Regions from separate parts of the Pararhizobium sp. IMCC21322 genome, predicted to be linked through region 2. Evidence: predicted binding sites of a transcription regulator. Region 2 holds the regulator's gene; each other region holds the start of a gene.
The links. The regulator LexA, encoded in region 2, represses DNA repair genes until DNA is damaged. The targets are predictions, from matches to a motif close to TGTTCNNNNTGTGTTCNG.
Positions count from the first base shown of each region.

Region 1: RAL91_RS25030 (ImuA family protein) is a predicted target of LexA. The motif match lies at 1,571-1,588, and genes of this name have one in related genera.
Region 3: ssb (single-stranded DNA-binding protein) is a predicted target of LexA. The motif match lies at 3,010-3,027, and genes of this name have one in related genera.
Region 4: recA (recombinase RecA) is a predicted target of LexA. The motif match lies at 1,543-1,560, and genes of this name have one in related genera.

Region 1 covers NZ_CP132335.1:1,451,799-1,456,075, forward strand. Annotated here, with positions in the region: gene RAL91_RS07025 (DNA polymerase Y family protein) at 1-665, opposite strand, end outside; gene RAL91_RS25030 (ImuA family protein) at 574-1,554, opposite strand; gene RAL91_RS07030 (GntR family transcriptional regulator) at 1,817-2,461, shown strand; gene RAL91_RS07035 (ABC transporter substrate-binding protein) at 2,576-3,607, shown strand; gene RAL91_RS07040 (ABC transporter ATP-binding protein) at 3,673-4,277, shown strand, end outside.
Region 2 covers NZ_CP132335.1:2,733,838-2,738,114, forward strand. Annotated here, with positions in the region: gene RAL91_RS12955 (uracil-DNA glycosylase family protein) at 1-550, shown strand, start outside; gene RAL91_RS12960 (Lrp/AsnC family transcriptional regulator) at 617-1,096, shown strand; gene RAL91_RS12965 (hypothetical protein) at 1,099-1,296, shown strand; partial or broken gene RAL91_RS12970 (GNAT family N-acetyltransferase) at 1,315-1,593, shown strand; gene lexA (transcriptional repressor LexA) at 1,652-2,377, opposite strand; gene glp (gephyrin-like molybdotransferase Glp) at 2,531-3,748, opposite strand; gene moaC (cyclic pyranopterin monophosphate synthase MoaC) at 3,763-4,242, opposite strand; gene trpC (indole-3-glycerol phosphate synthase TrpC) at 4,244-4,277, opposite strand, start outside.
Region 3 covers NZ_CP132335.1:3,151,363-3,155,639, forward strand. Annotated here, with positions in the region: gene gyrA (DNA gyrase subunit A) at 1-853, opposite strand, end outside; gene RAL91_RS14860 (MarC family protein) at 1,180-1,818, shown strand; gene RAL91_RS14865 (hypothetical protein) at 1,824-2,222, opposite strand; gene ssb (single-stranded DNA-binding protein) at 2,206-2,739, opposite strand; gene uvrA (excinuclease ABC subunit UvrA) at 3,324-4,277, shown strand, end outside.
Region 4 covers NZ_CP132335.1:3,873,202-3,877,478, reverse strand. Annotated here, with positions in the region: gene RAL91_RS18300 (LacI family DNA-binding transcriptional regulator) at 420-1,445, shown strand; gene recA (recombinase RecA) at 1,677-2,765, shown strand; gene alaS (alanine--tRNA ligase) at 2,996-4,277, shown strand, end outside.

The DNA of each region.
Region 1 (4,277 bases), 1.3 Mb from region 2:
AACCGCAGCGATAGCGGCCCGCGTGGCAAATCCATGATGCAGCCAACGGTTTTCAACCCGACCTGCTTCAGTTCCTCAACAGTTTTCGGGTCCATGCGCAGAGCCTCAAGGGGCAGGGGCGCGACATGGTCCCGCTCTGCGCCTTGGGCAGCAATACGACTGTCGTTCACGTTCCCGTAGCGGGCAATACCCCAGGCAGCCCCTGGTGTGGAGGCAATGGCAATGTTGGTGACAAAACCCTGGGCATTCAGGCTCGAAATCAGATTCAGGCGCAATGCCTCCTCGCCTTTGAACAGATGTGCGCAGCCGGTGATGTCCAGCATCAGTCCGGGAAGACCATTGATCGTGTCGATGGACAACAGCGGTGTGTAGCGCTCGCACCAGTCGGCAATGGCTTCCAGAAGCGCAGCATCAGCCGCCTCATCAGCTTCATGACAGTCCAGCTTTGGCAAAATAGCCCGTGCATCTGTCAGGGTCTGATCTTTATGCAATCCGGCCTGTCTGGCCGTCTGGTTTAGCGCGGACAGGCGCAAGGCACTTTTAATGGAAGCGATAACGGCAAGGGGCGGGCAGTCAGCCTGCCCGTTCCAGTTTTGTTGGAAGCGCCACGATTTTCCCCATATCTGACGGCTGATCCGGTCGGTTGGCAGAAAGGGGAAGGCGATGCTGAGGAAGCGTTGCCCTTTGTCCTGATTGGGGCCCAGATTGTGGCCCTGAGTGTACCCCAGATTGTTCGTGGATGTGATCTTTGTGTCGGACATGGCAAAAGCCTCGAATTTGGTGGTTCCATGTGGCAGAGGCAGCCCCGGTTGCCCCTTGTCGATTACGCTCCAGATGAGCGGAAAATGCGGTATGACCAATGCCTGCATCGGGCTTCAGGGCACCCTGCATGTCTAACTGGCAGGACAGGCGCGGCTTGATGCACCAACGCGTTATGGCTGCATTGGCTTCCTCTTCGCTGCTCTGCCGCAGAATGAGAACGCTGGTTCCGCTTTCACTGGCTCGCAGGTTCAAACGCCGCGTAGCGGTCATATCAAGTGTTCTGGGGTGGCCCTCAACATGCAGAATGACAGCCGCCAGATCGGTGCATTTGGCAGCCTCATCCGCCGCCCATAAAGCGTGTTTCACACTGAGTGGCGTGACAATGACAAGGCGGTCAGGATCAAAGCCCAGATTGGCAAGACCCTGCGGGAACAGGCTCATATTGCTGGTATCGGCAAAAGGCGCTGATATCCATAAAACCGGTTTCGCCGCGTGTTGGTTCATCCGGCTCAGCAAGGCCATTGCAAACCCTGTCAAAGCCCCCGCATCACGGCTGTGCGCGCAGCGTATTTCATGCAGGCTGCCGGGCGGCAGACCGGTGTCAAAAAAGGCTGACAATTCATCTTCTGCAACACTCTGGCTGTTGGGCAGTAAGCGGCTGGCAGGGATCAGCTGTGCATTCAGCGCAGCGGGTAATCTGGTCCCAACTTTTGTCTGAAAACCGTCCTGAACGCGCATTTGATCCTGCGTATGCAAATGATCAATCAACGCTGTTGCCGTTGCGTTACGCACAATCGTCCTCGCTAAATGTTCCTATTTTGTTCTATTTAACAGGAGGGCGGACAAATGAGTCAAGCGGAAGATTTCAACAGCAACTCTGAAGCATGGCTCTGGTGCAGGCAGTTAAACCGAAGGCTGTAGTGAAAAAATATACCCGTGTTCAAACGGGTGAGCAAAACGGCGCAAGGTGCTGGATCGGGCATTGACTCATTTCATACGCTTTGATATTTCTTGTAAAATTTTACAAGAAATTTTATTGGGAGGGGACCTGAATTTGCTTCGCGAAAACGCTTATGCGGCCTTCAAGGAATCACTGTTTGCCGAGCAATTGCATCCCGGACAGTTTCTATCGATTCAGGAATTATGTGATGGATTGAACGTCTCGATCAGTCCCCTGCGTGATGCTTTACGCCAGCTTGAAAGTGAAGGGCTGGTCGAACTGCTTCCCAAAAAGGGCGTTCGCATCGCCAAGGTCGACCGGGATTTCATCACCAACGCATTTCAGGTGCGCCGGTTTCTGGAAGTGCAGGCCTGTTATGAACTGGGCGACAATGGCTGGCCGCAATTGCAGGAAATTCGCGACCGGACAAAAAGCATTGCCGTCAGGGCAGAAACCAATATTGACGAGGCCCTGCTGCACGATGCCTACAAGACCGATTGGGCATTCCATGACGGTTTGATAGCAGCCATCGGGAATGATTTGCTGACCCAGATACATGGCCAGAACAGTGACAAGGTCCGCATGGTTCGTCTGAACCGTCGCTTCATTGCTTCGCGCGTTTTACCGGCCATGCAGGAGCATTTGAAAATACTGGACGCGTTGATTGTGGATGACCGTGCGGCGGCTGCAGCAGCCCTGAATGAGCATCTTTGCATCTCGGAAGCCAGAGCCCTTGGAAAAGAACCGGGGCTGGTCTGACGAACGCACGCCATCCCTAAAATAGCATCTCTGGCCATGAATGCCTTGCCGAACAGAAGATCCGGGACGTGGCCAGTACCAATAGACTGACACCCAAATAAAGAGGAGGAAACCATGAATACAATACTTAAATTAATGCGCTTCGCCATGGTGGCGTTGTTACTGGGCGGAGGAGCCGCAACTGCACAGGATACTCTGAAGCTGAAAATTGCCGCTGCAGGTGGAACACTGCATGCACCAATTTTTGTGGCGGTGGAGCAGGGCCTGTTTGAAAAGCATGGTCTTGATGCAGAGATTGTGATGTTCCAGACAGGTGTCGAGATGATCAACGGTCTGCTGGCAGGCTCCCATGATGTGAACACGATGGGATCAATTCCATTCCTGTCCGGGGCATCAAACGGCTTTCCGCTTGTTTTGATCGGTCACCTTCATGGCGACGCCCTCAAGGATCACTATGTTGACAATAACGGTATCGCATCGTCAGCCGGTATCAATTCAATTGAGGATCTGAAGGGAAAACGCATCGGTTTGCCCCGCGGCACTGGCGCGGAAGGCTATGTGCTGGGCCTGCTTGCCCAACACGGAATGACAGGTGATGATGTCGAGATGATCAACGTTAAGCCACCGGAGCTTCCGACAGCTCTTCTGAACGGCGATGTAGATGCGGTTTCCGTGTGGGAGCCATGGCTCTCAACAAGTGTTGTCAACGTTGATGGCGCCAAACAGCTCATCGTCGGCCAATGTCAATCCTGCTATGATCCCGGCACAATTCTGACGTCCAAATCCGTTGTTGAGGGAAAGGCGGAACAGCTTCGCCGCTTCATGCTCGCATTCGCAGAAGCGTCTCAATGGGTTCGCCAGAATCTCGATGAGGCTGCGGAAGTGAACCTGCGTTGGATCAATCTCAAGGATGCCAGCGTCATGAAAGCTGCCATACGCAACGGTCTGAGTGACCCGCGCATGTCCCGCTACACCGTGGATATGTACCGGGAAAAAACCATTCCTGGTCTGAAGGCTGCCGGCAAGCTGCGTGATGAAATCAATCTGGATGAGGTTGTTGATGCGCAGTTCATCAATTATGCGATGGAAACAGCTCCGCAATTTTTTGATGATCTGAAGCCGATCCCGGATGATCTGAAAAACTAGCAGATAAACGGAGCCGTCAAACAGGGCGGCTCCGTTTTTATCTGCCAGAGCAAAGAAATGTGGTTGTGAACAAAGAACTCCCCAAAATTTCGGTCGACAACGCGTCCATCGCCTACACCAATCAGGACCTTTCCGAGCCGCATCTGGCGGTCAAGGATGTCACATTGGAGGTGAGTGCAAACGAGTTTCTGGTCGTTGTCGGGCCCAGTGGTTGCGGAAAATCCTCATTGCTGTCGGCAATCGCCGGATTTCTGACACCGCAGAGCGGCAGCATCAAGCTGAACGGCAAGGACATTGAAGGACCGGGCGCTGATCGCGGTGTGGTGTTTCAGGATTATGCCCTGCTGCCGTGGAAAACGGTGCTGGACAATGTTGGCCTTGGCCTGAAATTCCGTGGCAAATCCAAGCCCGAGCGCGATAAAACAGCCCGTGAATATCTGGCCCTGTGTGGCCTTGCAGATGCGGAAGCGAAATACCCCCATCAATTGTCAGGTGGCATGCGCCAGCGCGCGGCCGTGGCACGCACATTGGCGAATGAGCCGGAAGTGATGTTGATGGATGAGCCGTTTGCAGCCGTGGATGCACAAACCCGCATGACGCTTCAGGAAGAACTGGTCCGCATCTGGCAACAGACAGAAGTGACCGTCTTTTTTGTAACCCACAGTGTGGA
Region 2 (4,277 bases):
GGCTCGTATTTGCATCTGTGGTCAGGCACCGGGCACGCGCGTGCATGAATCCGGGCGACCATTCACAGATCGGTCAGGTGATCGTTTGCGGGAATGGCTCGGACTGGACAACGAAACATTCTATGACCCTGCGCAAATTGCAATCGTTCCCATGGGGTTTTGCTTTCCCGGACAGAATGAAAAAGGATCGGATTTGCCGCCAAGGCCTGAATGCCGGGCCAGATGGCACGATGAGTTGTTTGCCAGCCTGCCACAGGTCGAGCTGCTCTTGACGATCGGTCAATACGCCATTGCCTACCATCTGGGGCCGGACAGGAAAAAAACGCTGACAGAGACGGTCGGTGCCTGGCGGGATTATTGGTATGATCGCGAGCATCCAGCAGGCACGCCCCGCATTATGCCGCTGCCGCACCCATCATGGCGCAACAATGCCTGGCTTAAGAAGAACCTGTGGTTTGAACAGGAACAACTTCCGGTCCTGCGCCAGCAGATCACCCGAATTCTGGATGAGAGCCGCTCTGATCTCCCAATTGAGTCCGGCCCGCAGTAATGCCGCTGGCAGTAGAACCAAGGTTCCTGTAAGAGGGGCTCACTTTGACGTCTCAACGAGGTTGATATGGACAGAATTGATCGCGGTATTCTGGCAATCCTGCAAAAAGACAGCACTGTGCCGGTCGCAGAAATCGGCAAACGCGTTGGCCTTTCCACAACACCTTGTTGGCGGCGTATTCAGAAGATGGAGGAAGACGGTGTCATCAAACAGCGTGTTGCTGTTTTGGATCCAGCTCTTGTCGGGGCAGGGGTTTCCGTTTTTATCTCCATCAGCACCAATCAGCACAGCAAGGAATGGCTGACTCGCTTTGCAGAAGTCATTAGCGAATTTCCGGAAGTCGTCTCTTTTTACCGCATGAGCGGCCAGGTCGATTATCTTCTGAAAGTGGTCGTGCCGGACATTGCCGCCTACGATAAATTCTACAAGAAGCTGATTGCCAAAATTGACATATCTGATGTCAGTTCAAGTTTTGCCATGGAAGAAATCAAGAACACGAGCACACTTCCTCTGGACTACATGGAACTGGCCAAGTCTCAGAGCTGAAGATGGTGCAGAGACTATCAATTCGACAGTTTCAGGACCGGGATGCCCCGGCTGCCGCCAATCTGTTCTTTGAAGCGGTCCAGACAGGCGCAAAGGCTGTTTACACGCAAGAACAAAGAAATGCATGGGCGCCCGCCATTCCTGATGTAGCCAAATGGCGTGACCGAATGGCTGCGCAATACAGCGTTATGGCTTATTAGGAGTGCGAGCTTCTTGGCTTTATGACACTCACGGAAGAGGGCGTCATTGATCTGGCCTTTGTCCATCCCAAGGCAATGGGGTCCGGTGTGGCCGGAAAACTTTACGATGTGATCATGAAAGAAGCCCGGACCAGACAATTAACGGCCCTCCAAACACGCGCCAGCCATATGGCGCGGCGCTTTTTTGAAAAGCGTGACTGGTCTGTCGTTCAACAGCAAACGGTTGTTAGAGGCGATGTTGAACTGATAAATTTCCGGATGGAATTTAATATAAAGTCAGAAGACACCACGGCCTGAATTGGGATTCAAAATCGATGGTTCAACTGAGTTCAAACTCCAAACAAATGCTCTAATTTCAGTAAGTCCGCAAAAGACCGATCAACTTGCCCTGGACGGACACCTGATCCGGGCCAAAAATACGGGTCTCATAGGCCGGATTGGCGGCTTCCAGAGCGATGGATCCACCCTTTCGGCGCAGCCGTTTCAAGGTGGCTTCCTCATCATCAATCAGAGCCACGACAATATCGCCTGTATCAGCTGTTGAGCCCTTTTTGATGACAACCGTATCCCCATCCAGAATGCCGGCTTCGATCATGGAATCTCCACGCACTTCCAGCGCAAAATGCTCTCCCGACGACAGCATATCCGCCGGAACCGGAATGGTATGACTGTGGGTCTGAATTGCGGAGATGGGCGTTCCAGCAGCAATCCTTCCCATTACGGGAATGGTTACAGAATATGCATCTTCCTGTTCTGAACCGGTATCATTCGCCGGGGCGACAGTTTCACGTTTCTTGCCAAGGCTGCCTTCAATGACACTCGGTGAAAACCCTGTGCTACGAGGCGCAGCCAAGCTTGGTGACACAGATTCCGGTAGCTTGATAATTTCCATTGCGCGCGCCCGATTGGGCATGCGGCGCAAAAAGCCACGTTCTTCAAGGGCCACGATAAGCCTGTGAATACCTGATTTCGATTTCAAATCGAGCGCCATCTTCATTTCATCAAAAGAGGGCGGAATGCCTGTTTCTTTCAGGCGCTCGTGAATGAACATCAAAAGCTCGTGTTGTTTGCGCGTTAGCATGTCAATCAATCCTGGGTTCTGAGGGTCCACAGAAGGCCAAAGGCGTCTTCAATATAGGAATCAGATGTGTACAAAGCATGAACACGTTAGCTGTTCTTGTCTTGTTCCACAAGGGCGCAAGCGAAACATATATGGAACATCGGTCTTGTCAGGTCAGTCCGAACGCAGCATTAGAACATCCACTATCGTGCCCTGATCCGCCTCAGTGGCGAATGGCGCACGTCTGATCAGACAGTTCGCTTTTGCAAAGCTGGCCAGCATGGAGCTGTCCTGGCGGCTCAAAGGATGGACCGTTGGAAGCTGTCCTAAGCCTTCAGCTGGTTTCAATATGGCGCGCAGATAGTCTTCGCGTTGGTCATTGGCTGACAGTTTGTCTCCCAGCGCAGCTTGTCTGAGCGGTATATCGGACGGCTGGCCCAGCCATGTTTTGATCAGTGGCGCCATGAACAACTCGCCGCAGACCATGCTGGAAACCGGGTTGCCGGGAAAGCCGAGAAACAACATCCCGCCGACTGTTCCAAACATAAGCGGTTTGCCAGGGCGCATCGCAATTTTCCAGAAGGAGAGCGACAGACCTGCACTGTGAAACGCCTGCTGGACCAGATCATGGGTGCCAACAGAAGCGCCGCCAAGGGTTATGATAGCATCACATTGATTGGCCTCTGCCGTCTTCAATGCCTGCAACAGATCTTCTTCGGTGTCTTTTGCAATGCCCAAATCAACAGGTTGGCCCCCCAATTCGGCGATGCGGGCCGCAACGCCGAAATTATTCGAAGCGACAATCTGATCCACACCGATATGAGCTCCAGGCATTGCCAACTCATCGCCAGTGGCAAGAACGCCAATACGCGGTTTGCGAACAACGGGCACCTCAGCGTAATTCATACTGGCCAGCAGTGCCAGATCCGCCGCCCGTAAAGTGCTGCCAGCTTCGATGAGAACTGCGCCCTGTTTGAAGTCCAGTCCGGCGGGCCGTACAAAAGCAGACTTTTGCGGAATGTCGAGCGGTCGGATTTTGCCGTTTTCCCGAACAGTCGCATCTTCCTGAATGAGGATCGTATCTGCCCCTTCAGGCAATGGCGCACCGGTGAATATGCGCACCGTCTGGCCTGCCAGAAGGGCGTGCTTGAATCTGTGACCAGCCGGTGCTTCTCCAACCAGCTCCAAGTCCTGGTCCAGCGCCAAATCGGCATGGCGGACCGCATACCCGTCCATGGCAGTGGTTGCAAATGGGGGCTGTGTGCGCCGCGCCGAAAGCGGTGCTGCGCTGACACGCAAATGTGCGTCTACCAGCGGAACTATCTCCTCCGGCAGAACTGAAACATTACTCAGAATTGATTGTCTTGCATCAGCGACAGGTAAGAGAGCCATAGTAAAATCAGGTCCTAGGAATCCGCTCGGTATGTGCCGGATTTACCACCGCTTTTTTCAAGCACGCGAATGCCTTCAATCCGCATGCCGCGATCGACGGCCTTTGCCATATCATAGATCGTCAGACAGGTGACCGATACGGCGGTGAGAGCCTCCATTTCAACCCCGGTCTGACCGTTCACTTTAACACTGGCCACAACATGCAACGCCGAGGCATCATGATCGGCCTCGATTGATACCTCGATTTTGCTGATGAGCAATTGATGACACAGCGGAATCAATTCATGTGTACGTTTTGCAGCCATGATGCCAGCAAGACGCGCCGTGCCCAGAACATCACCCTTCTTGGCGTTGCCGGACAGGATCATTTCCAGTGTTTCGGGCAGCATTTCTACACGGCCTTCTGCCTGGGCAAGCCGGCTTGTGACGGCCTTGTTGCCCACATCCACCATATTGGCTTCACCGGTGTCACTGAGATGTGTCAGTTTCGACATCTCACACTCCGGTCAGCAGTTTTTGGGTGGCTGCC
Region 3 (4,277 bases), 420 kb from region 2:
GCATACCGTCACGATCAGATTCATCGCGTATGTCAGAAATGCCCTCGACACGCTTTTCGCGCACCAGATCAGCGATCTTTTCGATCATGGTGGCTTTGTTCACCTGATAAGGAATTTCGGTGATGATCAGCGCTTCACGGTCCTTGCGCACCATTTCGGTGGCCACCTTGCCACGCATGATGACACTGCCGCGACCGGTTTCAAATGCGGAGCGGATGCCAGCACGGCCAAGGATCATGCCGCCGGTTGGAAAATCAGGGCCCGGCATATGCTCCATAATGCCAGACAGCGTGATCTCCGGATCATCGATCAGCGCAATACAGGAATTGATCACCTCACCCAGATTATGCGGAGGGATATTGGTGGCCATGCCAACTGCAATGCCGCCGGCTCCGTTGGCCAGCAGGTTGGGGAAGCGGGACGGCATGACAACCGGTTCTCGCTCACGCCCATCATAGTTTTCCTGGAAATCAACCGTGTCTTTTTCAATGTCCGCAAGCAGATACTGGGCCGCCTTTTCCATTCGGCATTCCGTATAACGCATGGCAGCAGGTGGATCGCCATCGACAGAGCCAAAATTGCCCTGCCCGTCCACAAGTGGCAGACGCATGGAGAATTCCTGGGCCATACGCACCAGCGCGTCATAAATCGCGCTGTCACCATGGGGGTGATACTTACCCATCACCTCACCCACAACACCGGCAGATTTACGATACGGTTTGTTGTGTTCAAGACCCATTCCATGCATGGCATACAGGATGCGCCGATGCACAGGCTTCAAACCGTCACGCACATCTGGCAAGGCGCGGCTGACGATCACGCTCATTGCGTAATCGAGATAGGACCGCTTCATTTCTTCAACAATACCGATGCGTTCAATATCGGACGGCAGATCGCCGGATGGCTCGTTTCCCTGAGGGGTATTCTCGTTATCGGACAAATCTGTACTCACGGGTTAAAGGCGACGAATCGTCGCCCTGAATTGAGGTGATTCAGTATAGACTGCCAGTACCGCAAAGACCAATTTGACCATGTGAAAATGCCTGCATTTTTTTCAAACAAAACAGATAGTTACAGTTATTCTTGCCAAATTCACGATAGGCTCTGTTTTTTCTGGCGTATCAGCGCTTTGAAATTGCGCCTTGACACCCATAGGCCATCGCTGCACGGCTTGTTGTCATGGAATTTGATACGCTCATAAATGCCACTGTCACATTGCTGGTAACCATTGATCCAATTGGGCTTGCACCGTTGTTTCTGGCGCTCACGGCAGGCATGGACCGCGCCACGCGGACCCAGATTGCCCTGAGAGGCATCCTGATCAGCACAGGCCTTCTGGTGATGTTTGCTCTGGCAGGTATGACCATCCTTGATCTATTCGGCATCACCATGCCGGCGTTTCGCATTGCAGGCGGTCTGCTTCTCTTCTGGCTGGCTTTTGAAATGGTTTATGAAAAACGTCAGGAGCGAAAGCAGGAGACCACGGATCGCGCTGTCGTCAGCCATGAAGAGGCAAAGCACATCGCCGTGTTTCCTCTGGCCATACCGCTGATCGCGGGACCGGGTGCCATCTCGGCAACCGTCCTTTTGTCCACTGAAATGTCATCACCAATAGAGCGTAGTGCCCTGATTGGCGTCATTCTGGCGTTGATGGTTTTGTGTATGGTGGTCTTCATGCTTGCCGAAAGGCTGGATCACATCCTCGGCGATACAGGCCGCATGGTGCTCACTCGGCTGCTGGGCGTCATTCTTGCCGCCTTGTCAGTCCAATTCGTAGCAGATGGCATTTTGGCTTTTATGGCCGCACCAACGGCTTGAGCCCGCTATTGCGCGGGCAAGTCAATTCTAAATTCCGCGCCACCATATTCGTGAACCGAATCCTTGGCCCTGATCATTATGAAAGCCGTTTCCGGTGGAATGGCAACACCACCTAGAGAACGCGTGAACGGCTGTTCATTCACATGCGGATGCAGCAATTCCCGAACAGCAAGCACTTTGCCCTGTGGATCAAGCACCTCAAAGGCATTGGCATAATGGTCCCAGCCCTCATCGGCATGGCGGACGGTTGCCTCAACCCGCCATGTATCCCCGCCGGTAGGGGTTGCCGTGGCATTCACCACATCAGCTTCGCCGGCCAACGCCACCGTTGGCAACATCATGAACGACAAGACAAATGCCGATAAAGAAGCGAAAGATTTCAGGTTTCTAGAACGGAATCTCATCATCCATATCGTCGGCGAAATTGCTACCGCCGCCCTTCTGCATCGGGTCTGATTGCCCGAAATTATTACCGCCGCCCTGATTGCCGCCAGCCTGGTTGCCACCGGACTGATTGCTCACAGCACCACGATCATAACCGCCGCCGGCAGAATCCTGCCCGCCCTGACCGCGCGAGTCGAGCATCTGCAATTCACCGCGATAGCGTTGCAGCACGATCTCAGTCGTATAACGCTTTTGACCGGATTGATCTTCCCACTGCCGCGTTTGAAGCTGGCCCTCAAGATAGACTTTCGCGCCCTTCTTCAGATAGTTCTCAGCAACTTTGGCCAGATTATCATTGAAAATGACGACCTGGTGCCATTCGGTTTTTTCACGACGCTCACCGGAGTTTTTATCACGCCAGCTCTCACTGGTGGCAATCCGAAGATTGACGACAGGATCGCCGGAGTTCAAACGACGGATTTCCGGGTCTGCACCCAGATTTCCCACCAAGATTACTTTGTTGACACTGCCAGCCATGGCATACTCCTGACGTAAAGGTCAGCCAGCAAATGCTGGCTCTGTTGGTAAATTGCTGTTTTCGAGCCGCAATTGCAGCTATCGACGAGATAATTGTCGGTTCTTTTAACACACATCGTCGTTTTCCACGGCCTCTTCCACCATTAATGACACACTGCTGACAGTTTTCCACACATGCTGTTGCTATCACGGTCAAAAGCTGAGGTCTGAATTCAATTTAATCTCCCAATTGAGTCCAGACTCTAGGCTCATCAACGGATTCAGAGGTTTTGTTCTTTTTATGTTCCAATTGTGGGGAACATGCATTAGCCTTAAAAAAAATGCAAGATGTCTGTTGATTCCAGTTCAACTACGCCATGAATACCGGTCTGGACCTTGATTAACGACATCAAAGTGCCAAATCGAAATTGTACCGGAATAAGAATCATATTCCGTGCAGCACTATTCAGCAGCTAACACCCGGTTTAATCAGTCTCCATTCAATCTGTTTCCATCCCTATTCAGACGGTCAGTTAAGTTCTATGCCCAGCAAATCCAATTTTGGAACCAGCAGTAAATCCAAGGCTGCAAAGAATCTCACTCCGATGATTTCGGTACGCGGAGCCCGCGAACATAATCTGAAAGGCGTGGACATTGATCTGCCCCGGGACAAGCTGATTGTCATGACCGGCTTGTCCGGATCGGGCAAATCCTCACTGGCGTTTGACACTATTTATGCCGAAGGCCAGCGACGCTATGTCGAATCGCTGTCAGCCTATGCACGGCAGTTTCTGGAAATGATGCAGAAGCCTGATGTCGACCAGATTGATGGCCTGTCGCCCGCAATTTCAATTGAGCAGAAAACCACGTCACGCAACCCGCGCTCCACCGTGGGAACTGTCACCGAAATTTACGACTATATGCGGCTTCTGTTTGCCCGGGTCGGTATCCCCTACTCGCCGGCAACCGGATTACCAATTGAAAGCCAGACAATTTCCCAGATGGTGGATCGCATTCTGGATCTGCCAGAGGGAACACGGCTGTTTCTGCTGGCCCCCATTGTACGCGGCCGCAAGGGAGAATACCGCAAGGAACTGGCTGAGTTGCAGAAGAAGGGGTTTCTGCGCATCAAGATAGACGGCACCTATTACGAAATTGCAGATGCACCTGTCTTGGACAAGAAATTCAAACACGACATTGATGTGGTGGTAGACCGCATCGTCGTACGATCAGACATCGCCTCCCGTCTGGCGGATTCACTGGCAACTGCGTTGGGACTGGCAGATGGCATTGCGGTTGCCGAATATGCTGACACAGCAGAAGGTGCAGACACACCAGAACGTCTGATTTTCTCGGAGAAATTTGCCTGCCCGGTCTCCGGCTTTACCATTGCGGAAATCGAGCCACGCCTGTTTTCGTTCAACAATCCGTTTGGGGCCTGCCCGACGTGTGATGGGCTCGGGTCTGAAAAACGTGTCAGCGAAGACATGGTCATTCCCGATGCCGAACTCTCCATTGCCAAAGGCGCGGTTGCGCCTTGGTCGCGCTCAACCTCGCCC
Region 4 (4,277 bases), 1.1 Mb from region 2:
CATTGCGCACCGGATCAGATAATTGAGCATTTTCTATACAATGCTCTTCGGTGAATTGGGAGATTGTATTGCGGCTTTATTTGTAACAATTCAGGGAAGCGCTCAGACTTGGGAGTGCAATGCGGGAACTGTGGGTCATGGTGCCTCATCGCATCGTGGAAGGTTTTAAAGCGCTTTGAATTGGAAAATGATGGGCGTATTTTTTTAAAATGATACCCGATGCCGGAGTTGATCGAATTAAACAGGCAGAATTCAGCCATTATTGCGTTGCAGCACATTTTCACGGTTGACGAATTGCCTCTGGTCTTTTCCACTGACGAATTGAAAGCGCTTTGAATTTAATCTGTAAAGCTGCGATCTTGTGAGGCATGACAATTGTATCTTGTCTCACGTCTTTGCGAAACCGAATATTTGAGATCATGAACCTACGTGAATTGGCCGAACATCTTGGCTTGTCCCAGACCACCGTCAGCCGGGCATTGAATGGCTACCCGGAAGTCAAGGAAGCAACGCGACTGCGGGTGCAGAACGCGGCCGTTGAACTTGGCTACAGCGCGAATGCCAGCGCCAGGCGATTGGCCACAGGCCGTGCCGGTACAATCGGCATGCTGCTGACGGCGGATCAGAATCTGCTGCTCGATCCCCATTTCGTAGAGTTTCTTGCCGGTGTTGGCGAGCATCTTGGCACGAAAGACATTGATCTTCTGGTGTCTGTCACCAAACGGGAGACCGAGCGCGAGGCGTATCGCCGTATTGTCCGCGACGGGCGTGTGGACGGCATTATTCTTTCATCACCGCGCATTCAGGACCACAGGGTGGAGGATCTTCTGGACCTCAAATTCCCATTCATCCTGCACGGTCGATCAGATGCAGTTGGTTCTTATGCCTTTCTGGACATTGACAATGAGGGCGCCTTTCTGAAGGCAACCCGATATCTGCTTGATCTTGGTCATCGTCGCATTGCTCTTTTGAACTACAGCCCCAATGCCATGATGTTCGCCCGCCACAGGGAACTTGGATATCGTAAGGCACTGGCTGAACGCGAGGTGGCGATTGATCCAGAGCTTCTGTGCGATGGTGATATGAGCGAGGAAAACGGTTTCAGCTTTACGCAAGACCTTTTGAATTTGTCTGATCCGCCGACGGCGATCCTGTGTTCCAGTACTTTGATGGCGCTGGGTGCGTCCCGTGCAATTGTCAGCAATGGGCAAAGTATCGGAACCGATGTGTCGCTGATCGCGCATGATGATGTGTTGCCCTTTTTGAAGGCGGAACAGATGCATCCGGCTTTGACAACGACCAGGTCCTCTATCCGTCAGGCAGGGACCGAGATCAGCAAAATGTTGTTGCAACATGTGCGCTTGCCGCATGAGACGCCGCAGCGAACTGTATGGCCGGTGGAACTGGTTGTGCGCGATTCAACGGGACCGGCTCCAACGCGCTGACACAGAGTGTCGCAATGCCCGGATATGATAGGAACTGATTCTTCATGCGCGCTATGTTGAACGACAATTCCCGAGACCTTTGATTGCCAAAATCAGGCCGAACAAAAAAAGAACATGTATTAAATAGCTTTTAATAATCAATCATATAAAACGCCATTGCCAATATGGAACAAAACATGTACATTATTGGCAATTGCAACAACAGCGTCTGCATGAAACAAAGAGGGTCAAATGATCAATTCGCTCAGAGTCGTCGATGGAGACGGAATGGATAATAAGACAAAAGCATTGGATGCAGCGCTCGGGCAGATAGAGCGCGCTTTCGGTAAAGGTTCAATCATGCGGTTGGGTCAGGACAATGTGGTCGAGATTGAGACAATCTCCACAGGTTGCCTTGGTCTTGACATTGCACTGGGTGTTGGTGGCCTGCCACGCGGGCGTATTGTTGAAATTTACGGTCCTGAATCATCGGGCAAAACAACCATGGCGCTGCACACGATTGCAGAGGCGCAAAAAATTGGTGGCGTGTGCGCTTTTATCGATGCTGAGCATGCGCTTGATCCGATCTATGCACGCAAACTGGGCATTAATCTGGATGATCTTCTGATTTCACAGCCTGATGCCGGTGAGCAGGCGCTCGAAATCGCCGATACGCTGGTGCGCTCCGGCGCGGTCGATGTGCTGGTGATCGATTCTGTTGCAGCCCTTACGCCGCGCGCGGAGCTTGAAGGCGAAATGGGTGATTCATTGCCAGGCCTGCAGGCCCGTTTGATGAGCCAGGCCTTGCGGAAACTGACAGCCTCAATTTCAAAATCAAACACCATGGTTATTTTCATCAACCAGATCCGTATGAAGATCGGTGTGATGTTTGGCAGTCCGGAAACCACGACGGGTGGTAATGCCCTTAAATTCTACGCGTCTGTACGCCTCGATATTCGCCGTATCGGCGCGATCAAGAATGGTGATGAGGTTGTGGGCAATCAGACCCGTATCAAAGTGGTCAAGAACAAGCTTGCACCACCATTCAAGCAGATCGAGTTCGATATCATGTATGGGTCAGGTGTTTCCAAGACTGGTGAGTTGCTTGATCTGGGTGTGAAGGCGGGGATTGTCGATAAATCCGGTGCCTGGTTCTCTTATGACAGTCAGCGTCTGGGGCAGGGCCGTGAAAACTCAAAGCAGTTTCTTAAAGAAAACCCGGACCTTGCTCAGGAAATTGAAACAGCGATCCGCCAGAATGCAGGCCTGATTGCCGAGAAACTTCTGGAAGACGATCCAAGGTCTGATGACGAGAAAGATGATGGTGCGTTGAGCGCATAGGCTTTTTCAAACGTTCAGACTTTTAAAGCCGCCTGTTTCAGGCGGCTTTTTTGTTTGAAGCAAAACATCTGGTTTTCATACCCCTATGGACACATATTCACCGGATCGCTAAAACACCCGTCGATCTAAACAATCCTTGATCTTCAGAAGGATGCGCATGATCCGGTTGGGGGCCGAAAGGCAATTCCGACGGGTTTGTGCGCCTCTTCGCAGCAAATGAGAGTAGTCCTATGGCTGGCGTCAACGAAATCCGCTCGGCATTCCTCAATTTTTTTGAGAAAAACGGCCATAAGGTTCTGCCGTCCAGTCCGCTTGTGCCGCTGAATGACCCGACTTTGATGTTCACCAATGCGGGCATGGTGCAGTTTAAGGATTATTTCACGGGCGCAGTGAAGCCGGAAGTGCCGCGCGCAGCGACGTCACAGAAATGCGTGCGTGCAGGCGGCAAGCATAATGATCTGGACAATGTGGGCTATACGGCGCGCCACCACACATTCTTTGAAATGCTGGGTAATTTTTCATTTGGTGATTATTTCAAAGAGCAGGCGATCCACCATGCCTGGACGCTGATCACCGGCGAGTACGGCCTGCCCAAAGACAAATTGCTTGTCACAGTCTTTCATGAGGATGATGAGGCCTTTGATCTTTGGAAGAAGATCGCCGGATTACCGGATGAGAAGATCATCCGCATCGCGACTCATGACAATTTCTGGGCAATGGGCGATACCGGTCCGTGTGGCCCCTGTTCTGAAATCTTTTATGATCATGGAGAGAATATCTGGGGTGGACCTCCGGGCAGTCCCGAAGAAGATGGTGACCGGTTTATTGAAATCTGGAACCTGGTCTTCATGCAGTATGAGCAAACAACGCCGGATGAGCGCGTTAATTTGCCAAAACCTTCCATTGATACAGGCATGGGACTGGAGCGAATTGCAGCCGTGCTGCAGGGCGTCCACAACAATTACGACATTGATCTTTTCAAAGCTCTGATTGCTGCCAGCGTAGAGGCAACAGGTGTTGCAGCCGACGCGGATCATCAGTCCAGTCACAGGATTATTGCTGATCATCTGCGCGCAACCAGCTTTTTGTTGGCTGATGGCGTAATGCCGTCCAATGAAGGGCGTGGCTATGTTCTGCGCCGCATCATGCGCCGTGCCATGCGTCATGCCAGTCTGCTGGGTGCAGAAGATCCGTTGATTCACAGATTGGTGCCCACTCTGGTTCGTGAAATGGGACAGGCTTTCCCGGAATTGCAGCGTGCAGAAGCCATGATTACGGAAACTTTGCGGATGGAAGAAGTCCGGTTCCGCAAAACCCTGTCTCGCGGTCTGACATTGCTGGATGAGGCGAGCCTGGACCTTAAGGCTGGTGATACATTTGATGGCCGCACGGCGTTCACACTTTACGACACATATGGCTTCCCGCTTGATCTGACACAGGACGCTTTGCGGGCCCGTGAGATCGGCGTTGATACCGACGCTTTCAACGTTGCCATGACCGAGCAGAAAACTC